Regions from separate parts of the Methylobacterium sp. JK268 genome, predicted to be linked through region 2. Evidence: predicted binding sites of a transcription regulator. Region 2 holds the regulator's gene; each other region holds the start of a gene.
What was found. Region 2 encodes LexA, which represses DNA repair genes until DNA is damaged. Its sites were predicted from a motif close to TGTTCNNNNTGTGTTCNG; they were not measured.

Region 1 (5,540 bases), on a different contig from region 2:
CCGGCATCGCGCCCGAGCTTGCGCTCGCAATAGACCGGGATGTTGGCCATCGGCCCCGGCCGGTAGAGGGCGACGAGCGCGATCAGGTCCTCGAAGCGGTCGGCGCACATCTCGACGAGCGCCTTGCGCATGCCCGCCGATTCCACCTGGAACACGCCCACCACCTCGCCCTTGCGCAGGCGCTCGTAGGTGAGGTCGTCGTCGAGCGGCAGGGCCGCGAGGTCGATCACGACGCCGCGCTGCTGCAGGAGGTCGGTGGCGCCGCGCAGGACCGTGAGGGTCTTGAGGCCCAGGAAGTCGAACTTCACCAGGCCCGCCTGCTCCACCCACTTCATGTTGAACTGGGTGACCCGCATCCCGGTCTTCGGGTCGCGGTAGAGCGGGACCAGTTGCTCCAGCGGCCGGTCGCCGATCACCACGCCCGCCGCGTGGGTCGAGGCGTGGCGGTGCAGGCCCTCCAGCTTCTGGGCGATCGCCATCAGCCGGGCGACGACCGGCTCCTCCTCCATGGCGCTCTGCAGGCGCGGCTCGCCCTCGATCGCCTGCGCCAGGGTGACGGGGTTGGCCGGGTTCTGCGGCACCAGCTTGGTGAGCTTGTCGACCTGGCCGTAGGGCATCTCCAGGACGCGGCCGACGTCGCGCAGCACGCCGCGGGCGAGCAGCGTGCCGAAGGTGATGATCTGGGCGACCTGGGGCTCGCCGTAGCGGCGCTGCACGTACTCGATCACCCGCTCGCGCCCGACGACGCAGAAGTCGATGTCGAAATCCGGCATCGAGACGCGCTCGGGGTTGAGGAAGCGCTCGAACAGCAGGCCGAAGCGCAGGGGATCGAGGTCGGTGATGAGCAGCGACCACGCCACCAGCGAGCCCGCGCCCGAGCCGCGGCCCGGCCCGACCGGGATGTCGTTCGCCTTGGCCCACTTGATGAAGTCCGAGACGATCAGGAAGTAGCCCGGGAACTTCATCTTGGTGATGATGCCGATCTCGTAGGCGAGACGGTCCCGGTAGTGCTGCTCGCTCAGGCCCTCGGCGGGGCCGGCCTCGGCGAGGCGGCGCTCCAGCCCGGCCTCGGCCTGGCGCTGCAGCTCGCCCGCCTCATCCAGGAACTCGGCGGCCGCGGCGGGCGCGCTCTCGCCCGGGGGGAGTCCGAAGCTCGGCAGGATCGGCTTGCGGGTGCGCACCCGGTAGGAGCAGCGCATCGCGATCTCGACCGTGGCAGCGAGGGCGTCCGGCAGGTCGCGGAACAGCTCGGCCATCGCCGCGCGGGTCTTGAAGTCGTGGCGCGGGGTGAGCCGGCGGCGCTTCTCGTCCGAGACCAGGCGGCCCTCCGCGATGGCGAGAAGCGCGTCGTGCGCCTCGTAATCGCCGGGCTTGGCGAAGAAGGGCTCGTTGGTGGCGACCAGCGACAGCCCGTGCCGGTCGGCGAGCCCGATCAGCTCGGCCTCGACCGCGCGCTCGTCCGGCAGCCCGTGGCGCTGGATCTCGACGTAGAGGTTGTCCTCGCCGAAGGCTTCGACGAGGCGGGCGAGGCGGGTCGCGGCGTGCTCGGGCCGCCCGGCCCGCAGGCAGGAATCGAGCGGCCCGGTGAGGCCGCCCGTGAGCGCGATCAGCCCCGGCGCGCAGTCCCGCAGGGCCTCGGCCGGCACGCGCGGCGCCTCGCCCAGCGCCCCGTCGAAATAGGCGAGGCTCGCGAGCCGCAGGAGGTTCCCGTAGCCGGTCTCGTCCTTCGCGAGCAGGACGAGGTTCGGCGGGGGCGGGGGGGCGCCGCGCTGGCCCGGATCGGGCGCCTCGAACAGCACCGAGAGCTGGATCCCGGCGATCGGCTGAATGCCGGATCCCGCCGCCTTCTCGGAGAATTCGAGCGCCCCGAACAGGTTGTTGGTGTCGGTGAGCGCCAGGGCGGGCTGCCGGTCGGCCGAGGCCGCCTTGACGAGGTCGCCGATCTTCAGCGCCCCCTCCAGCAGCGAGTAGGAGGAGTGGGTGTGGAGGTGAACGAACCCGACGTCCTTGAGTACCCGCACCCGACTCACTCCGCACGCCCAGACCCGGAGGGTGGAGCTTCGCAGACCCGGCGGCCCGGAGTCACGGACCGCCGCGCAACAGGGTGTGGAAAGGCGGCGGCGGCCGGACTGCCCTGCGCTCAGTGCATCGGCGCCAGCGCCACCGCCCAGAAGGCTACCGCGCCGGCGAGCAGCCCCATCGAGGCGATCTCCGTGACACCGAGAAGGATCTTGCGTAGGATCATGACGCGGACCTCGTTCGCTGTTGGCCCCATGTTTGTTCGCTCTCCGTTCGCAGTCCAGGGGGGCTGCCGGGCGATCTGGTCCTGCGGTAAACGATCGGTGTAGGGCGGCCCCGCGGCCCGCGTTGCGGCGCATCGGGCCGCGGCCTATCTAAGCGCGACCGTTGCGGCGGGGCCTCCGCCGGATCCGAGCAACCGACGACGAGGTGGCGCATGGCGCGCGACGAATCCGACGCGACCCCGCTCACCACGCGGGACGAACTGATCGAGTGGTTCGCGGAGGGCGAGAAGCCCCGCTCCGCCTTCCGCATCGGGACCGAGCACGAGAAGGTGCCGTTCGCCCGCGCCACCCTGGCGCCGGTGCCCTACGAGGGCGAGCGGGGCATCGGGGCGCTCCTCGACGGGCTGCGGCGGGAGACCGGCTGGGAGCCGATCGTCGATGCGGGGCACGTGATCGGGCTCGCGGCCGAGGAGGGCGGCGGGGCGATCTCGATCGAGCCCGGCGGCCAGTTCGAATTGTCGGGGGCGCCCCTCGCGGACGTCCACGAGACCAGTGCGGAACTCGCCCGCCACCTTGAGGCGGTGCGGGCGGCCGCCGACCCCCTCGGCATCGGCTTCCTGTCCCTCGGCATGAGCCCGAAATGGACGCGGGCCGAGACGCCCGTGATGCCCAAGAGCCGCTACCGCATCATGAAGGGCTACATGCCCAAGGTCGGCAGCCTCGGCCTCGACATGATGCTGCGCACCGCCACCGTGCAGGTGAACCTCGACTTCGCCTCCGAGGCCGATATGGTCCGCAAGCTGCGGGTCGGGCTCGCGCTGCAGCCGGTGGCGACGGCGCTCTTCGCCAACTCGCCCTTCACGGACGGGCGGCCCAACGGCTTCCTGTCCTACCGCTCCGAGATCTGGCGCCACACCGACCCGGACCGGACCGGGATGCTGCCGCAGGCCTTCGAGCCGGGCTTCGGGTACGAGGCCTACGCGGACTGGCTCCTCGCCATGCCGATGTACTTCGTGAAGCGGGGCGAGACCTACCACGACGTCAGCGGTGCCTCGTTCCGGGACCTGATGGAGGGGCGGCTCGCGGCGCTGCCGGGCGAGCGCGCCACCCGCTCGGACTGGGCCAACCACGCCTCCACCGCCTTCCCGGAGGTGCGGCTCAAGCGCTTCCTGGAGATGCGGGGCGCCGACATGGGCGATCCCGGCATGGTCGTCGCGCAGGCGGCCTTCTGGGTGGGGCTGCTCTACGACGACGCGGCGCTCGACGCGGCGGTCGACCTGATCGACGGCTGGGACGCCGCCGCCCGCGAGGCCCTGCGGGCCGACGCGCCGCGCCGGGGGCTCTCGGCCGATATCGCCGGGCGCCGCCTGCGCGACGTCGCCCGGGACGCCCTGGCGATCGCCGAGGCGGGCCTGCGCGCCCGCGGGCGCCGCGACGCTCAGGGGCGCGACGAGACGCTGCACCTCGCGCCGCTCCACGCCATCGCGGCGGGGCGCAGCCGCGCCGAGGACCTGCTCGCGCTCTACGAGGGTCCCTGGAAGGGCACGGTCGACCCGGTCTTCTCCGCCCGGACCCTCTGACGCAGGCCGGTCGAAGCAGAGCTTCGCCGTTCCGGGACTTCGTGTGGATGAGTGTGCGCTTCCGCACAGTTCTCGCACGGCCTTCGCGCTCGAACGATGGCTTCGATGCACCGGGGAGCCGGTGCATCATACCCGAGGATCGGGTCTGACCTGCGGGAAGTCGGGGTCAGGATGGGAACGAGACCTGCCGTTCCCGGTTCTAGAGCCCGAAGGAGCCGCGCTCCGGCGACGGCCCGACCCTCTCACCAGGAGATCCGCATGTCTCGGATGAAGTCCCTCATCGTGGCCGGCACCGCCGTCGTGGCGCTCGGCACCGGCCTCGCCTCCACGGCCGAGGCCGCCCCGCTCCCGGCCGCGACCTCGGCCGCCATCGCCGGCCCGACGGCCCATATCGACCAGGTCCGCTGGCGCGGCGGCTATTACGGCGGCGGCTACCGCGGCTATCGCGGCTACGGCTACCGTCGCGGCGGCGCGGGCGGGGCGCTCGCGGCCGGTGCGGCGCTGGGCATCATCGGCGGCGCGATCGCGGCGAGCGCGGCCCCGCGCTACTACGATGACGGCTATTCCTATCCGGCCTACGGCTACCGCTACGCCCCCGCCTATGGGTATGGCTACGCCCCGGCCTACGGCTATTACGGCTACTGATCGGCCGGCGCGCCGCCGCGAGGCGGCGCCCGCCCGGTGACTGGCGGCCCGGCGCGTTCCCGCGCCGGGCCGCTGCCGTATGGGATCCCGCCGCGTGAGCGAACCGACCGACCCCGATCCGCCCGTCTCCCTCGATCTGCGCGGCCTCAAATGCCCGCTGCCGGTGCTGCGCACCCGCAAGGCCCTGCGCGGCCTGGAGCCGGGCGCCCGGCTGGTGGTGCGTTGCACCGACCCCCTCGCGGCCATCGACATCCCGCACCTGCTGCGCGAGACGGGCGACCGGCTCGACGCCGCGCGGGAGGAGGCCGGCGTGCTGGTCTTCGAGATCCGGCGGGGAGCCGCGCCCTGACGCGCCGCGGTTGACCGGCCGTCCATTCCCCGCGAGACCGGGCCTCCGATCCGTGCCCGGAGCCCCCATGCCGATCCCCGTCCCCGGTCCCCGCGCCGGAACTCCCCGATGAGCCGCCCCCGGATCACCGGCACGCGCCCGCTCTACGAGGGCTGGGCGCGCTACCTGCTCGCCGAGATCCGGCTCCCGGACGGCGGCACGATCACCCGCGAGGTGGAGGATCACGGCCGGGCCGTGGTCGTGCTGCCCTACGACCCCGACCGCCGCACCGCGCTCCTGGTGCGCCAGTTCCGCGCGCCCGTGGCCCTGACCGGGGCGGCGGAGGACCTCTACGAGGCGCCCGCCGGCCGGCTCGACGAGGCCGACCCGGCCGATTGCGCCCGCCGGGAGGCTTTCGAGGAGGTTGGCCTGCGCCTGCGCGCCCTGGAGCCCCTGGGACAGGTCTACCCGATGCCCGGCATCTCGACGGAGATCCTCGACGTCTACCTCGCTCCCTACGCGGCCTCCGACCGGACCGGGGAGGGCGGCGGGCTCGCCGAGGAGCACGAGGGGATCACCGTGGTGGAGATGCCGCTGGCGGACCTCGCCGGAATGGCCGATGCGGGGGTGCTGCGCGATCTCAAGACGCTGGTCCTGGTCCAGACCCTGCGCCTGCGGCGGCCGGATCTGTTCGGGGCGCCGGCCCTGGAAGCCGGGGGCGCGAGCGGCTAGATTTCGGGAAGG
Region 2 (5,540 bases):
TCGGGCGGCTCCGCCTTCTGGAGCCGGCACGGCGGAGACGCATTCGGAGCCGAGACCACGATTTGCCCGAAGGCGAGATCGGCCTCGTGCACGCGTCCGGGATGCTTGTGCAGCAGGTAGCCCAGATCGGTGGCCGGATGATGGGTGGTGGCGACGGAGAGGTACACGGGGAGGGGCCGCGGGAGCGAGGGTCGGGCGCTGGCAGATCGGCGTCCGGCGCACGGGAGTGTCCCACGCCGCGGCGGCACTGACATCCCCGCACCGACCGCCCGCGCCCCGCCATCGGCCGTCATCGTGAAGACTTCACGAAGAAACGGGCGCCGGGCAACGGGACACCGCCGCCGCTCCGCGCCGGATCTCGTTGACCGACAAGCTATTCTGTGAAACCTGCCGCGCCCGGGAACAGGGGAGCACGATGTCGGAGAACGATACCCTCGCCCAGGCGCTGGCGGATGTGAGCGAGCGGCGGGCGGCGCTGGAGGCCGAGTACGAGCGCATCGGCGCGGAACTGGCGAAGCTGCGCCTCGCCGAGAACGCGCTGCGTGCGATCGTCGACAACACCACCCTCCCGGCCGCGGGCCTCGCGGCCGCCGGACCGCTCCTCCCCGGGCTCCCGGCGGCGCCGGTCCAGGCGCGGACCAGCGGCCGCGGCAGCCGCGGCCCGCGGGCGAACTCGGCCAAGGGCCGCCTCAAGACCCTGCTCGAGACCTGCGGCCCCCAGGGTCTCACCAACGCGCAGATCGCCCGGCAGCTGCCGGATGTCGCTCCGGGCACCCTGAACACGTATCTCAGCGTCATGGTCGCGAGCGGCGAGGCCATCCGCACGGGCGACTTCTACACCTCGGGACGCCCCTCGGCCGAGACGGCGGACGAGACCGACGAACCGGAGGACGAGCAGGGCGAGGCGCAGGAGGACGAGGACGCCGAAACGCTGGGATGAGGCGCCCCGGACATCCGGCGGTTCCGGCATGGCCGCAGGCATTCCGCTATGCTACATGACCCTGCGAGAGGGGACGACGAAGGGGGCTCGATGGACGTCGAGGCGCTTCTCAGCGAGGTTCGCCGGCGGATCGCCGAGCTGGAATTGCGCTCGACCGCCCAGGCCGAACGCGTGGCGGAGTTGAACCGTCGCGGCGAGGAGGCGAGCACCGCCGAGGCGCAGCTCTGGGGCGCCATCGACGCCCTGACCGTGCTCAGGGGAGCACAATGGGCCCTCCAAGACCTGCGCGCCGCCGAGGCGAGCGACGGCGACGCGCTCGGCCACACGGCCGAAGCCGTCGAGGCCAGCCAGCAGGCCATTGCGGGGCGGCGGCACGGCGACGTGTTCCTGACCGCCTCCGACGAGTCGCTCGTCACCCTCGTGCGGGAGAAGATCCGCGTGAGCGCCCGCGGACGATGACACTCTGTCCCGCCGCGCCGCAGAGAGCAGGGCGGGGATCATGGTTCCTCCCGTCACGCTACCGCTTGCGGAACACTTGAAGAACGCTTAACCTGTTCGCGATTTGTTTCGTATCGCGCGTCGGCGCAGGCGATGAGAGTGACCCATGCTCACCCGTAAGCAACTGGACCTGCTGCGCTTCATCCAGCAGCGGATGCGCGAGACGGGCGTGCCGCCATCCTTCGACGAGATGAAGGACGCCCTCGACCTGAAGTCTAAGTCGGGCATCCATCGTCTGATCACCGCGCTGGAGGAGCGGGGCTTTCTGCGCCGCCTGCCCAACCGGGCGCGGGCGATCGAGGTGATCCGCATCGCCGAGACCGCGGCAAGCGCGCCGGGCGAGGTCGTCCGCTTCACGCCGAGCGTGGTCGAGGGCGGCCGGGCGGGGGCGCCGGTCAAGCCTGCCGCGATGCCGGTGGCGCTGCCCCTCGACGAGGGCGTTCGCGCGGTCGGCATCCCGGTCATGGGCCGGATCGCTGCCGGCACGCCGATCTCGGCGATCCAGAACCAGAGCCGCACCCTCGCGATGTCCCCGGACATGCTCGCGGGCGGCGAGCACTACGCCCTGGAGGTGCGCGGCGACTCGATGATCGAGGCGGGCATCCTCGACGGCGACCTGGTGGTGATCCGTCGTCAGGACACCGCCAATACCGGGGACATCATCGTCGCCCTGATCGACGACGAGGAAGCCACGCTCAAGCGCCTGCGGCGGCGCGGCTCCTCGATCGCTCTCGAGGCCGCGAACCCGGCCTACGAGACCCGCGTGCTGGGGCCGGACCGCGTCCGCATCCAGGGACGTCTGGTGAGCCTGATCCGCAAGTACTGATCGCTCGCATTTGGTCGGAACGCCCACGAGCCCGCGCGACGGCGATGGCCGCGCATCGCGGCCCCCCGCCGAACCCGTCATAATCTCGCGCGATCAGCTTACGGGAGTGTCGGACACCCGCGGCGGAAGGCGCGGCGGGATTTGGAAAGGTCATCTGCGGCAGGGCGGCCGGAAACGACTGCTTCGTCGTCGGTGCCGGCGGTCGTGTTGGTCGGATATCGAACCAACCCGGCCGACGCCAAGGGATGTTTAACGTCCCTGTGCGGTAAAATCAGGTCTGACCGGCGGGTCAAGGCGGTGGCACGGCCGCTCGTGAGGCCGGACTGCGGGATCTCGCCATGGCGGACGGTTTCATCCTCCTGATCGCGGATGCGTTCGCACCGGCGCGTCGCCTCGCGGATGGCCTCGCGCGGCTCGCCCCCTGCCTGACCGTCGGACTGGAGGACCCGCTGCCGAACGGGCAGGCGGCCGTTGCGGTGGTGCCGCTGGGTCGGGCCGAGGTCGCGGATCCCGCGCGCCTGCGACGGTCCGTCAGCCTCCTGCGGGCGCGGGGAATCGCCGGCCTCGGCCTGGCGCGGGATCAGGCGACCCTTGAGGTCGCCCGGGAGATCGGGTTCGCCAAGCTCCTGCCGGCCTCGGCGCCCTGGACGACCATCGCCGCCGCGGTGACGCACCTCCTCGCCGCGCACAAGGCCGCCCGCGCGAGCGGGCCCGATTGGCTGGTGCGGGCGCGGGCCGCCGAGGCCGACCACCTCGTCCACCGGGTGTTCGCGGCGGCCGCCGATGGGGCGCCGCCCTCGCCGCAGGACGTCGACACCGGCACCGAGATCGTCCTCGACGCGGTCAGCGAGGGCGGGATCCGCGCCTGGCTCGACGTCATCCGCCACCACCAGGTCGGGGTCTACCAGCATTCCCTGGGCGTCGCCGGCTACGCGGGGGCGCTGGCGGCCCGGCTCGGCTTCCGGCACCGGGACGAGCTCCGCCTCGTCCGGGCGGCCCTGCTGCACGATGTCGGCAAGTCGCGGATCCCCCTCGCCATCCTGGACAAGCCGAGCGGCCTGTCGGAGCAGGAGATGGCCGTGATGCGCACCCATCCGGTTCTGGGCGCCGACCTGCTCGCCGGGCAGCCGGGCTTCGACGCCGAGACCCTCGACGCCGTGCGGCACCACCACGAGCTGCTCGACGGCTCCGGCTATCCGGACGGGCTCGCGGGGGCGGCGATCGGCGACCTCGTCCGCCTGGTCACGATCTGCGACATCTTCTCGGCCCTGACCGAGCGGCGCCCCTACCGCTCCCCGATGCGGGCCGCCGAGGCCTGGGGCGTGATGGAGGCGATGGGCCCGAAGCTCGACGCCGACCTGCTCGCCGCCTTCAGGGTCGTCGCGCTCGCATCCGAGACGGCGGACGCCACCTGAGCGGGGCGGGCGGTCGGGGGGACCGCGCGGCTCGCGCGGGGGACGGGTCAGGCCCGAAACCCCTCGAACACCATCTGGTCCGCGTGGGCCCGCGCCCGCGCCATCTGCTCGGGCGTGCGCACCGTCCAGGTCATGACCGGCCGCCCCCCGAGGAGGCGGGCGAGATGCGTCGGCGCGTTCGGCAGGTCGTCCACCCGCCAGGACAGGAAGTCCGGCCGGCTCTCGGCGAAGTGCAGGAGCTGGGCGAGGCCCGTCCGGGCCGCCTCGCTGAGGCCGGCGTAGGAGGGGTCGTCCTGGCGGCTCTCGGCCACGATGCCGCGCGGCAGGCCGGGCGCGAGGTCGGCCAGCGCCCCGACGATGGCGGGATCGAAGCTCTTGAGCGCCACCGGCCCCGCATAGGCCGCCACCACCGCGGCGACGCGCCGGGCGAGGGCGAGGTCGCCGTCGAACCGGGACTTGACCTCGATGACGAGCGGCGTGCGCCCGGCGATCCGGGCGAGGAAGTCCGGCAGGGACGGGATGCGCTCGGCGCTCCCCGCCACCGCGAGAGCCGCGAGAGCGGCGGCGTCCCGCTCGCGCACGCGGCCGGGCTCGCCCGCGAGGCGGCCGAGGCCGTCGTCGTGAAAGACCATCGCCTCGCCGTCCCGGCTGAGCTGCACGTCGCACTCGATCGCGTAGCCGCCGGCAATCGCCGCCTCGGCCGCCGCGATCGTGTTCTCGGGGATCCCCGCGGCGCGGTCGTGGAGCCCGCGATGGGCGATCGGGCGGGCGGTCAGCCAGTCGGGGGCGAGCGGCGGGTTCATCGGACCTCGAACATGCCCTCGACCTCGACCACCGCGTCGAGGGGCAGTTCGGCGACGCCGACCGTCGAGCGGGCGTGGCGGCCCCGCTCGCCGAGCACCTGCACCATGAGGTCGGAGGCGCCGTTCATCACCCCGGCCACCGCGGTGAAGCCCGGTGCCGCGTTGATGAAGCCGCCGAGCCGGATGCAGCTCACCACCGCGTCGTCGAGGTTGCCGACCGCCACCTGGAGCTGGGACAGGAGGTTGAGGGCGCAGAACCGCGCCGCCTCGACCGCGGTCTCGGGGCTGACCTCGGCCCCGACCTTGCCCTTGTGGCGCGCGTCGAGCCGGCCCTCCGGACCGAGGCAGAGCTGGCCCGACACCACCACGAGGTTCCCCGCCCGCCGGAAGGGCACGTAGTTCGCCACCGGGGCGGCGGCCGGGGGCAGCACGTACCCGAGGTCCTTCAGGCGGTCCAGCGTCGCGCTCATGCGGTCTCTCTCCCGTGTTCGCGGATCGGTCGCGGCTCTCTGGCCTAACCGGGGCCGTGCTGGCAACCCTGCCACAGGCAAGCGACGGTTTGGCGTCGGACCCGACGGGGGGGACGCAGCGTTGACCGGAGCGGCCCGCGTCCCTAGTATTCGCGCGCGTGCCGCCCTCTGAGGCGGCGCTTTCTTTTTGGCCGCCCCCCGCGGGGCGGCCGCGACGGAGACGGGATCGTGACGTCCGCCCTCTTGCCGACCTATGCCAGGGCCAAGGTGTCGTTCGAACGCGGGGAGGGCGCGTGGCTCGTCGCCCGCGACGGGTCGCGATACCTCGACTTCGGCGCCGGCATCGCCGTCAACGCCCTCGGCCACGCCCATCCGCACCTCGTCGCGGCGCTCACCGAGCAGGCGCAGAAGGTCTGGCACGTCTCGAACCTGTTCGAGATCCCGGAGGGCGAGCGCCTCGCCCAGCGCCTGATCGACGCGACCTTCGCGGAGGTGGTGTTCTTCTCGAATTCCGGCGCCGAGGCGAACGAGGCCGCCATCAAGATGGCGCGCAAGTACCACGCGGCGGGCGGCCATCCGGAGCGCTTC
Region 3 (5,540 bases), on a different contig from region 2:
TGGTCGGGTCCATCGTCGTCTCCTTGAGCTGGCCCGGCATCATCTCGCCCAGGCCCTTGAAGCGCCCGATCTCGACCTTGCCGTTCTTGAACACGCTCTTGATCAGCTGCTCCTTGTGGCGGTCGTCGCGGGCGTAAGCGATCTTGGCGCCCTGGCTCAGCCGATAGAGCGGCGGCACTGCCAGGTAGAGGTGCCCGCGCTCGATCAGCCGCGGCATTTGCCGGTAGAAGAAGGTGATCAGCAGCGAGGCGATGTGGGCGCCGTCCACGTCGGCATCCGTCATGATGATGACCTTCTCGTAGCGAAGGTCGTCCTCGCGGTAATGGGCGCCCGTGCCCGCGCCGAGGGCCTGCGTCAGATCGGACAGGAGCTGGTTCGCCCCGAGCTTGTCGCGGCTCGCCGAGGCGACGTTCAGGATCTTGCCGCGCAGGGGCAGCACCGCCTGCGTGGCGCGGTCGCGCGCCTGCTTGGCCGATCCGCCCGCCGAATCGCCCTCGACGATGAAGATCTCGGAGCCCGCCGCCCCCGCCTTCGAGCAATCGGCGAGCTTGCCGGGCAGCCGCAGCTTGCGGGTCGCGGTCTTGCGGGCGACCTCCTTCTCCTGGCGGCGGCGCAGGCGCTCCTCGGCCCGGTCGATGACCCAGTCGAGGAGTTTGTTCGCCTGGCTCGGCGAGGCCGCGAGCCAGTGGTCGAAGGCGTCGCGCACCGCCGCCTCGACGATGCGGGAGGCTTCGAGCGTGGCGAGCTTGTCCTTGGTCTGGCCCTGGAATTCCGGCTCGCGGATGAAGACCGACAGCATCGCCGCGCAGGTCGCCATCACGTCGTCGGTCGTCACCGCCTGCATGCGCTTGACCTGGCCGACGCGCTCGGCGTGGTCGCGCAGGCCCCGCAGCAGCGCCACGCGCAGCCCGCTCTCATGCGTGCCGCCCTCGGGCGTCGGCACCGTGTTGCAGTAGGAGGAGGAGAAGCCGTCGTCGTTGGCGAGCCACGCCACCGCCCATTCCAGCGAGCCGTGGCTGCCGGGCTTGGTGATCTTGCCCGTGAACAGCGCGTCGGTGACGAGCTCCTTGCCGTCGATCTCCCGCGCCAGGTAGTCCTTGAGGCCCGCCGGGAAGCGGTGCACCGCCTCGGCCGGGACGTTCTCGACGCCCTCGAGCAGCGCGGGCGCGCAGCGCCAACGGATCTCGACGCCGCCGAACAGGTAGGCCTTCGAGCGTGCCATCTTGAACAGGCGCCGCGGATCGAAGGCGAGCGCCCCGAAGATCTGCGGGTCGGGATGGAAGCGCACCCGCGTGCCGCGCCGGTTCTGCACCCGCCCGACCTGCTCGACGCCGCCCTGCGGCGCGCCCCGCGAGAAGGTCTGGCGGTACAGGGTCTGGTTGCGGGCGACCTCGACCTCCAGCAGGTCGGACAGCGCGTTCACCACCGAGACGCCCACGCCGTGCAGGCCGCCCGAGGTCTCGTAGACCTTCGAGTCGAACTTGCCGCCCGCGTGCAGGGTGGTCATGATCACTTCGAGGGCCGACTTGCCCGGGAATTTCGGATGCGGGTCGACCGGGATGCCGCGGCCGTTATCGGTCACGGTGAGGATCCCGCCCTCCTCCAGTTCCACCTCGATGAAGCTGGCGTGGCCCGCCACCGCCTCGTCCATGGAATTGTCGATCACCTCCGCGAAGAGGTGGTGCAGGGCCTTCTCGTCGGTGCCGCCGATATACATGCCGGGCCGGCGCCGCACCGGCTCCAGACCCTCCAGCACCTCGATGGTGGAGGCGTCGTAGCCGGCCTCCGCCGCCTGCGCAGCGGATTGCGGCACGGCCACGGGCTTCGGGCGACGCGCCGCGGCATCGGACTCGGCGGGCGCCGGCTTGGCGCCCGGGCCGAACAGGTCGCGCGCGGGGTCGCTCACGCGACGGCTCCGCGACGGGGGGACGGCTCTGGCAGCATTGGCACTCATCCTCTCCCTATACCGGAACAAACCGGAAACAGAAAGGGTCCAAACACGGGTTGGCGGCGAGGCGGGGGCGCGCGGCACGTCCCCACCCCGGGGCGGCTTGGTAAACGGTTACCCTTAAGATTGCTTCAACCCTGTTCTCCCGGCGGGAACAAAGAGAGTTTCAACGCGTTACGGCCACGCTGACCCCATCCGACCCGAGGAGGTCCCCCCGATGACGGCCGCCACCCGCCACGCGCGTCACACCGCCCTCGCGCGCGCCGAGCGCGCCGCCGGCCATGCCTTCGGTTGCCTCGACGAGGCCGCCATGGCGACCCACGCCTCCGTCTCCCGCGTCGCCGCGACGGCGACGGGGGCCGCCGTGGCGGTGGTCTTCGCCGCCACCCTGGCCTGGGCGTTCTGAGCCGCTACTCGGCCGCCGCGGCTTTCTTGCGCGCGGGCGCCTTCTTGGTCGCGGCCTTCTTCGCCGCCGGCTTGGCCGCCGCCTCGGTCTTCCGCACGGTGCGCGCGCGCCCGGCCGGCTTCTTCTTGCTCCCCCCGCCCGCCTCGCGCCGCGCCGCGATCAGACGCAGGCCCTCCTCCAGCGTCAGCGCGTCCTTGTCCGCGCCTTTCGGAAGCGTGGCGTTGACCTCGCCGTCCGTCACGTAGGGGCCGTATCGCCCCGCCTTCACGGTCACGGCCCGGCCCTCGGGATCGTTGCCGATGACGCGGCCCGGATCGGCCGCCGGCCGGCCCCCGCCCTGCTCCTTGGCGACGATGAGGTCGATCGCGCGGTTGGCGCCGATCTCCAGGAGGTCATCGTCCTTGCCGAGATTGGCGTAGGTCTTCCCGTGCTGCACGTAGGGCCCGAAGCGGCCGAGATTGGCGAGGATCGGCTCGCCGGTCTCGGGGTGGCGGGCGACCTCGCGGGGAAGCGCCAGGAGCTTCAGCGCGATCTCCAGCGTCACGTCCGAGGGGCTGAGCCCCTTCGGCAGCGAGGAGCGCTTGGGCTTCTCGGCGTCCTTCTCGGCCGAGGCCTCGCCGCGCTGCACGAAGGGGCCGAAGCGTCCGTCGCGCAGGGTCACGGGCAGGCCCGTCGCCGGATCCTCGCCCAGCACCCGCACCCCCGGCTGGCCGCCCTCGCCGGAACTCCCCTCCCCGTCCCCGTCGATGCTCGAAGCGGCGAGCTGGCGCGTGTACTTGCACTCGGGGTAGTTCGAGCAGCCCACGAAGGCGCCGAACTTGCCGAGCTTTAGCGACAGCGTCCCGCTCCCGCAGGTCGGGCAGGCCCGCGGATTCGCCCCGCCCGGGCGAGGCGGGAAGATGTGCGGCCCGAGGAGCTGGTTCAGCGCCTCCAGCACCTCGGCGGTGCGCAGCTCCTTGGTCCCGGCGATCGCCGCCGAGAAGTCGCGCCAGAAATCGCGCAGCACCTCGCGCCAGTCGATCTCGGCGTTGGAGATCCGGTCGAGCTGCTCCTCGAGGTCGGCCGTGAAGTCGTACTCGACGTAGCGGCGGAAGAAGCTCTCCAGGAAGCCGGTGACCAGCCGGCCCTTGTCCTCCGGCACCAGCCGCTTCTTGTCGATCTTGACGTATTCGCGATCGCGCAGCACCTGCAGCACAGCGGCGTAGGTAGAGGGCCGGCCGATGCCGAGTTCCTCCATCCGCTTGACGAGGCTCGCCTCGGAGTAGCGCGGCGGCGGCTCGGTGAAGTGCTGGGTCGCCGCGATGCGCTCGCGCCGCAGGGGATCGCCCGCCGCCATCGGGGGCAGGCGCCGGCTCTCCTCGTCCTCCTCGTCGTCCTTCCCCTCTTGGTAGAGGGTGAGGAAACCGTCGAACTTCACCACCTGCCCGGTCGCCCGGAGGTCGATCCGGCGGGGGCCGACCTGGGCGGCGATGTCGACGGTGGTGCGCTCCAGCTCCGCCGATTCCATCTGGCTCGCGATGGTGCGGGTCCAGATCAGCTCGTAGAGCTTGGCCTGCTCGGGCTCCAGGAAGCGGACGACGTCCTTCGGCAGCCGGCCGAGATCGGTCGGGCGCACGGCCTCGTGGGCCTCCTGGGCGTTCTTGGCCTTCACGCTGTAGCGGCGCGGCGCGCCGGGCAGGTAGGCATCCCCGAACTCGGCGCCGATGACCCGGCGGGCGTCGGCGATGGCCTCGGGCGCCATGTCGACGCCGTCGGTCCGCATGTAGGTGATGAGGCCGACCGTCTCGCCGCCGATCTCGACGCCCTCGTAGAGCCGCTGCGCGATGCGCATGGTCTGGGCCGGGGCGAGGCCGAGCTTGCGCGAGGCCTCCTGCTGCAGGGTCGAGGTGGTGAAGGGCGGCTGCGGGTGGCGCTTGGCGGGCTTGGCCTCGACGGAAGCGACCGCGAAGGTGGCGAGTTCGAGGTCGCGCCGGAAGGCCTCCGCCTCCTCGGCGGTGCCGACGTCGAGCCGCTGGATGCGCTTGCCGTCCGCGCCCACGAGCCGCGCCTCGAAGACCGCGCCCTTGGCGGTGGCGAGGGTCGCGACCAGGGACCAGTACTCGCGGGGCCGGAACGCCTCGATCTCCGCCTCGCGGTCGCAGACGAGCCGGAGCGCCACCGACTGCACCCGGCCCGCCGAGCGGGCGCCCGGGAGCTTGCGCCACAGCACCGGCGACAGGTTGAAGCCCACGAGGTAGTCGAGCGCCCGCCGCGCCAGGTAGGCATCGACCAGCGCCTGGTCGATCTGGCGCGGATTCGCCATCGCGGTCTGGACGGCGTCCTTGGTGATGGCGTTGAAGGTGACGCGCTCGACCGCCACGTCCTTGAGCACGCGCTTGGCCTGCAGCGCCTCCAGCACGTGCCAGGAGATCGCCTCTCCCTCGCGATCCGGGTCGGTGGCGAGGATGAGCCGCTCGGCGCCCTTCACGGCGCGGGCGATGTCGGCGACGCGCTTCGCCCCGCGATCCTCCAGCTCCCAGAGCATCTTGAAGTCCTGCTCGGGATCGACGGATCCGTCCTTGGCGGGCAGGTCGCGCACGTGCCCGAACGACGCCAGAACCTCGTAGTCGCGTCCGAGATACTTGTTGATCGTCTTGGCCTTGGCCGGCGACTCGACGACGACGACTTTCATGAACGGCTTGCCTCTTCCCAAGCAGACCGCTGCGGTCTTTCTCGATGTGGCGGACGCGCGGCGCTTGCGGGAGGCGCCTCGGGCCCGAGAAGTGGGTGAACGGGGGCCGCTTGTCAAATGGCGGGACGGCGGCGCCGGCTCGGCTTGCGGCCCCCCCGGCCTCCTCCTATAGCCTCTGGCCCAGCATGAGCACGCAGCCGACCCGCCCGGGCTTCCCGCACCGTCACCTGCTCGGCATCGAGGGCCTCAGCCCCCTCGACATCGTCGCGCTCCTCGACCGCGCCGACGAGGCGGTGGAGATCAGCCGGCAGGTCGAGAAGAAGCGCACCACTCTGCGCGGCCGCACCCAGATCAACCTGTTCTTCGAGCCATCGACGCGCACCCAATCCTCCTTCGAGCTCGCCGGCAAGCGGCTGGGCGCCGACGTGATGAACATGTCGGTCGCCTCCTCGTCCGTGAAGAAGGGCGAGACGCTGATCGACACCGCCGCGACTCTCAATGCCATGCGGCCGGAC
Region 4 (5,540 bases), on a different contig from region 2:
AGGCAGTAGCAGACCACCGAGTTCGCCGCCGAGCCGCGCCCCTGGCAGAGGATGTCCTGGGACCGGGCGTAGCGCACGATCGCCTCGACGGTGAGGAAGTACGGCGCGTAGCCCTTGCGGGCGATGAGGTCGAATTCGTGCCGGATCTGCCGGTGGACGCCGTCGGAAACGCCGTTGGGGTAGCGCCGGGCTGCGCCCTCCAGGGTCAGGGCCTCCAGCCGCTCCTGGGCCGAGCGGCCGTCCTCCCCGACCTCGTCCGGGTAGGTGTAGGTGAGGTCGTCGAGGGAGAAGCGGCAGTCCTGCGCGATGGCGGCCGCCCGCTCCACCGCCTCGGGGTGGCGGGCGAAGAGCCGCGCGGTCTCGGCCGGCGGCTGCAGGTGGCGCCCCGCGTGGCGCTCCCGGGCGAAGCCCGCGGCCTCGATGGTGGTGCCGAGGCGGATGCAGGTCACCACGTCCTGCATCAGGCGGCGCTCGGGGACGTGGTAGAGCACGTCCCCCGTGGCCACGGTCGGCACCCGCGCGGCGCGGGCGATCCCCGCGATCCGGTCGAGCCGCAGGTGATCGTTCACGCCGAAGCGGCGGGTGAGGGCGCAATGGGCGCGCCGACCGAACACCTCCTTCAGGCGCCCGAGCCGCCGGGACAGCGAGTCGTCGGGGTCGTGCGTGAGGAGGATCGCGATCAGCCCCTCGCTCCACGCCGCCACGTCGCCGAAATCGAGGGTGCAGCCGCCCTTGCCGGCCCGCCCCTTGCCGATGGTGAGCAGGCGGCAGAGCCGCCCGTAGGCGGCGCGATCGGTGGGGTAGACCAGGAGGGCGGTGCCCGCGTCCGGCCCCGACAGGTCGAGCCGGCAGCCCGCCACCAGCCGGCAGCCCGTCGCCCGCGCGGCCTCGTGCGCCTTCACGAGCCCGGCCACGGAGTGGCGGTCGGTGACCCCGAGCGCGGTGAGGCCGAGGAGGGCGGCGCTCGCGAACAGCTCCTCCGGCGAGGAGGCGCCCTGCAGGAAGGAGTAGTGGGTGGTGACCTGGAGCTCGACGGTCATGGCGCACCGGGCCGGGCGGAGAGCGGTTGCGCCGCGAAGGGACGGGCACAGCCTCGCGGGTCGGTGACGTCGCATTCCCTTGAGGAATGGCTTGTTCCCGAAGCCGTCGTGAGCAAGACTGGCGGCATCGCTTCCGGCGTCGCGCGGCGCTCTCGGGACCTCCCATGATGGCCTTGGCCCTCGATACCCTCGCGATCCTGCGCAAGCTTCGCGCTTCCGGCTTCTCCGAGGATCAGGCCGAGGCGATCACCGGCGTCCTGAAGGACAGCCGCGATGCCGGTCTGGAGGCGCTCGCGACGAAGGCGGATCTGCGCGAGACCGAGCTGCGCATCGAGAGCAGGTTCGAAGCGACGAAGGCGGATCTGCGCGAGGCCGAGTTGCGCATCGAGAGCAGGTTCGAAGCGACGAAGGCAGATCTGCGCGAGACCGAGCTTCGACTGGAGGGGAGGATCGAGGCGACAAAGGCCGAGATCATCAAGTGGGTGCTCTCGGCGATCGGGTTCCAGTCGATCGTCATCGTAGGGGCGATCGTCGCCCTGGCCCGGGCGGCGCATTGAGCGGGCAACGGTGTCGCTGAAGAGGAGGCCGTTCGCGCACGCTTCCGCGCTCAGCTCCCGGGCTGAAGGATCCTGGACACCGCTGAATGCCTCCCGCTGGGCCATCGCACAGCAGCCTCGATGCACCCCAGGCCGTTCATCCAGGGTCCATCGAAGTGATGGTGCCTCCGTAGGATTGGCGCGGGATCCCCTCTCCCGGGTGGGAGAGGGGTAGGGGTGAGGGACGGACGCTTCCGCAAGAGGACTGAACGGTGCCGCTGGCAGCTCGACCTTCAGAGACTCATCCTGAACCCGAGCCACCCCTACCCCTCTCCCACTCGGGAGAGGGGATCCCGCGCCACGATTGACGAATTGGCGCGCACGATGATGCTGATCTAATATTTTGACATCAAATTCAATTTGCAAAATGTTATGATAAAAATCTGAGGATAAGCTTACAAAAATCGATCTGGCGCCCGTCTCCACCACCGGTGTTCGGCCGAACCACGCCACCTCACGCCTCCCCCAGCCCGTGCAGCCACCAGCGCCCGCCCTCCGCCGCGGGCGCGTCGCGGAACAGCCAGTAGCGGGCGCCCTCCGGGTCCTCGACCCGGTAGTAGTCCCGCTGCGCCGAGACCTCCGCGTCGCTGCGCCACCACTCGCCGAAGACCCGCTCCGGCCCGTCGGCCCGCGCCACCCGGCAGCGGCGGCCGCGCCAGGTGAACAGGGCCGGCGGGGCGTCGGGCAGGGCCGCGATCGCCGCGACGCGCTCGGGCGGGTCGACGAGCCGGCCCGGCCGCGGCAGGTCGGGCGGCCAGGTGAGGCCGCTTCCCGGAGCCAGGGGGGCGATCCGGGCCACGCTCCGCTCCGGCCACTCGCTCTCGACCGGGGCGGCCCGGAACAGCCGGCCCGGCCCGAGCCGCAAGGCGAGCCGGTCGACGAGTTCGCCCATCGCCTCCGGGTCGGGCTCTCCCGCCGCCCGGAAGGCCGCGACCTGCCGGGCCGACAGGCGCTCGGTGCGGCTGGCCGCGAGCCACGCCTCCTCGATGCCGAAGCCCGGATCCACCGTGCCGAGCCGCTCGCCGAAGAGCCGCGCGAGGTGGGCCGGGTCGCGGCTCGCCCGCGCGGTGCCGATGCGCAGGGCCTGGGGCAGCCCGTCGACGCGCCGGAAGACGAGGTCGAGCCGGCGCGCCCCGAGCCCCCGCCGCTCCAGATCGCCGGCGAGGAGGGCGGTGAGCCGCGCGACCACCCGCGCCAGGGTCTCGGGCGCGCCGACCGGCTCCGCGAAGGCGAGCCGGGCCTGCGGCGTCTCGGGGAGCGTCAGGTAGGCGAGGGGCTCGGGCGCGGCGCCGAGCGCCTGGTCGAGGCGCGCCGTCACCGCCTCGCCGAAGCGCAGGCGCAGGGGCGCGCGGGGCAGGGCGCGGAGGTCCCCGATGCGGGCGATCCCGAGCTGCTCCAGCCCGGCGGCGGTCTCCGCCGGCAGGCGCAGCGCCCGGACCGGCAGCGGATCCAGGGCCGCGCCCTGCGCGCCCGGCGCCACGACGGGGTCGCGCGGGGCGTGCCGCGCCACCGCCCAGGCGGCGCCCGGCGTGTCGGCGAGGCCGAGCCGCACGCGGAACCCGCCCCCGCGGATCCGGCGCGCCAGATCCGCGAGCAGGTCCGCCTCGCCGCCCCGCAGATGCGCGGCGCCCGCGCTCTCGATGAAGATCCCGTCCGGCGGGTCGGGCGCGACCAGGGGCGAATAGGAGAGGCACCAGCCCGCGAGCCGGGCGAGGCCCGCCGCATCGTCCTCCGGATCCGCCTCGACCAGGGCGAGGTCCGCCACCATCCCCTGCGCCTGCGCCACCGGTAGGCCGGGCCGCAGGCCGAGGCGGCGGGCGGCCTCGTCGGCGGCGGCCACCACCCGGCGCGGCCCCTGCGTCGTCACGGTGACGAGGGGCCTATCCGGCGGCACGCCCTCCGGCCCGCGCCCGCTCCGGCGCCGCACGCGGTCGGTCGACCAGGTCGGCAGGAAGATGCAGACGACCCTTCGCATCGGGAGCCTCGACGAGCCATGTCCGGGGTTCGGCGCCCCGGGCGCGCAGGAGCGCCAGGGACCAGCGCGCCCGGGTCAGTCCGGGCGCGGCGGCGGGCGGGGAGGGCGCGGGCGCCACGCCCCAGCGGGTGGCGGCGGCGCTGGGCTCGGTGCCGGCGCCCGCGCGCCAGCGGCGAATCACCAGCGCGAGGGTGCCGCTGCCCTCCGCGGCGAGCTGCAGCCGCCGCGAGGCGGTGAGCCCCAGGCGCGCGGCCTCGCCCACCACCGCCGCGAGGCTGCCGTGCCGCAGCCCCTCCTCCATGGCGGGCAGCACCTCCGGCTCGCGATGCGTCTCGGCGTAGAGCACCCGGTCGGGATGCAGCCCCACCGCTGCGAGGCCCGGCGCGAAGAGGTCGCGGCCGGCGAGGCACCACAGGACCGGCCCCGGGAGCCGGGCGAGGAGGCCGCCCACGAACAGGGCGGCCAGCGCCGCGTGGCCGGCGCTCGCCCCGGTCTCCACCACCTCGTGCAGCGCCCCCCGGCGCAGGCCCCCGCCGGGCAGGTGCCCGTCGATCTCCGGGATACCGAAGGCCAGGACCGGGCCTGCGCCCGCGCGCCGGTCCTGGCCGCCGATCCGCTCGCGCAGGGCCGCGAGCCGTTGCTCTCGTCCGGTCTCATGCATCCCGTGCCCATCACCGAACCGACCGTCGATGTTCTTACTTTGTTCTAGCTCCGCGGCGGGTCAATGCGCGAGTCCGTGAGGCGGTTCACCCTGGGCGTCTGTGGACGGCTGTGGACAACCTTGCCGCGCGACCTGCCACACCAAGACCATCAAGGGGCGCCAGAGGCGGGTGGGTCTCGGTCCGCGAGGGATCCCGGCGATGGCGCCGCTCTACTTCCTGCACCTCCCGAGGACCGGCGGCGCGGCCCTGCGCGACGCGGCCCGCGCGGCCTTCCCCGGGCGCGTCCTCACCCTGTACGGCCGGGATGATCCCGAGACGCATCCCGTGGCCCGGGAGATCGTCTACGAGCGGTCCGACCTGCCGACGCCGGAGAAGCTGCGGCTGATCGCGGACCACATCGCCCGGGCGGGGATCGCGGTCTTCGCGAGCCACCTCAGCGCCGCCTACCTGCCGGGATTTGATCCGGACCGGGCCTTCACGCTGGTCCGGGAGCCGGTCGCGCAGGTGCTGGCGGCCTGGGGAGAGAGCGGGGCCGAGAGCCTGGAGGCCTTCATCGAGGACAAGGCCCACCAGAACACCCAGACCCGCGCCTTCGGCTGCGCCGACCTCGACCGGCTCGCGCTCGTCGGCGTCGCGGAGGAATACGCGGCCTTCGTGGCGGCTCTGAACCGACGATTCGGCCTCGCCTTCCAGGTGCTCCACCGGGAGGAGCCGCCGGCCCCACCGCTGAACCCGGCCCTGCGGGTCTATATCGAGCGGCTCAACGCCTCGGATGGCGACCTCTACCGGCGGGCGCGGGAGCGGTGGGGGCGGGGGTAGGTCCAAACCCGATCGGGTCGAGCGGGCGAAAAGCCGCCGAGGGGGACGCTGACGCCAAGGCCGCCATCACTGCGGTTGACGCGGTGCATGGTGAGGGTGGCGTTCGACCACCGTCCTGCGTTACCCTCGCGCCATGTCGATCGATGTCCTCTACACGCTGCGGAAGGACGAACCCGGGGCCGCGCTCCGGGAGCTCGATGACGTCCGCGTGCTCGTCGACGTGATGACCGACGATGGCGACACGATCCCGGCCGGAACCGAAGGAACAGTGGTTGCGGTCTGGCCCCGCGGCGCGGCCTACGACGTCGAGTTCCCCGAACCCATGGGCGCTCTCTCAACCATCGAGGCCGCCAAGCTCGTGCGTATCGGGCGCTCGGCGCCTTGAACGACGGAGGCGAGGAACCTGCCGTTGAGGTTCCTGCCAGCAAGCTTGCGGATTACCTATTGA

Region 1: dnaE (DNA polymerase III subunit alpha) is a predicted target of LexA. The motif match lies at 2,279-2,296, and genes of this name have one in related genera.
Region 3: parE (DNA topoisomerase IV subunit B) is a predicted target of LexA. The motif match lies at 1,968-1,985, and genes of this name have one in related genera.
Region 4: ACW9J6_RS05800 (ImuA family protein) is a predicted target of LexA. The motif match lies at 4,302-4,319, and genes of this name have one in related genera.

What each region holds. Positions count from the first base shown of each region.
Region 1 is NZ_JBSVZN010000021.1:47,000-52,539, reverse strand. Features, by position in the region: gene dnaE (DNA polymerase III subunit alpha) at 1-2,021, opposite strand, end outside; gene ACW9J6_RS21545 (glutamate--cysteine ligase) at 2,456-3,823, shown strand; gene ACW9J6_RS21540 (hypothetical protein) at 4,082-4,468, shown strand; gene ACW9J6_RS21535 (sulfurtransferase TusA family protein) at 4,548-4,817, shown strand; gene ACW9J6_RS21530 (NUDIX domain-containing protein) at 4,926-5,528, shown strand.
Region 2 is NZ_JBSVZN010000019.1:40,817-46,356, forward strand. Features, by position in the region: gene ACW9J6_RS20310 (hypothetical protein) at 1-293, opposite strand, end outside; gene ACW9J6_RS20315 (hypothetical protein) at 416-940, shown strand; gene ACW9J6_RS20320 (hypothetical protein) at 1,031-1,399, shown strand; gene lexA (transcriptional repressor LexA) at 1,545-2,264, shown strand; gene ACW9J6_RS20330 (HD-GYP domain-containing protein) at 2,603-3,679, shown strand; gene ACW9J6_RS20335 (glycerophosphodiester phosphodiesterase family protein) at 3,727-4,482, opposite strand; gene ACW9J6_RS20340 (RidA family protein) at 4,479-4,952, opposite strand; gene ACW9J6_RS20345 (acetylornithine transaminase) at 5,181-5,540, shown strand, end outside.
Region 3 is NZ_JBSVZN010000002.1:106,052-111,591, reverse strand. Features, by position in the region: gene parE (DNA topoisomerase IV subunit B) at 1-1,906, opposite strand, end outside; gene ACW9J6_RS02435 (hypothetical protein) at 2,166-2,354, shown strand; gene topA (type I DNA topoisomerase) at 2,359-5,025, opposite strand; gene ACW9J6_RS02425 (aspartate carbamoyltransferase catalytic subunit) at 5,211-5,540, shown strand, end outside.
Region 4 is NZ_JBSVZN010000004.1:40,496-46,035, reverse strand. Features, by position in the region: gene ACW9J6_RS05815 (error-prone DNA polymerase) at 1-1,040, opposite strand, end outside; gene ACW9J6_RS05810 (DUF1640 domain-containing protein) at 1,205-1,597, shown strand; gene ACW9J6_RS05805 (DUF6504 family protein) at 2,091-3,611, opposite strand; gene ACW9J6_RS05800 (ImuA family protein) at 3,517-4,272, opposite strand; gene ACW9J6_RS05795 (hypothetical protein) at 4,472-5,092, shown strand; gene ACW9J6_RS05790 (DUF4926 domain-containing protein) at 5,226-5,477, shown strand; gene ACW9J6_RS05785 (DUF6883 domain-containing protein) at 5,474-5,540, shown strand, end outside.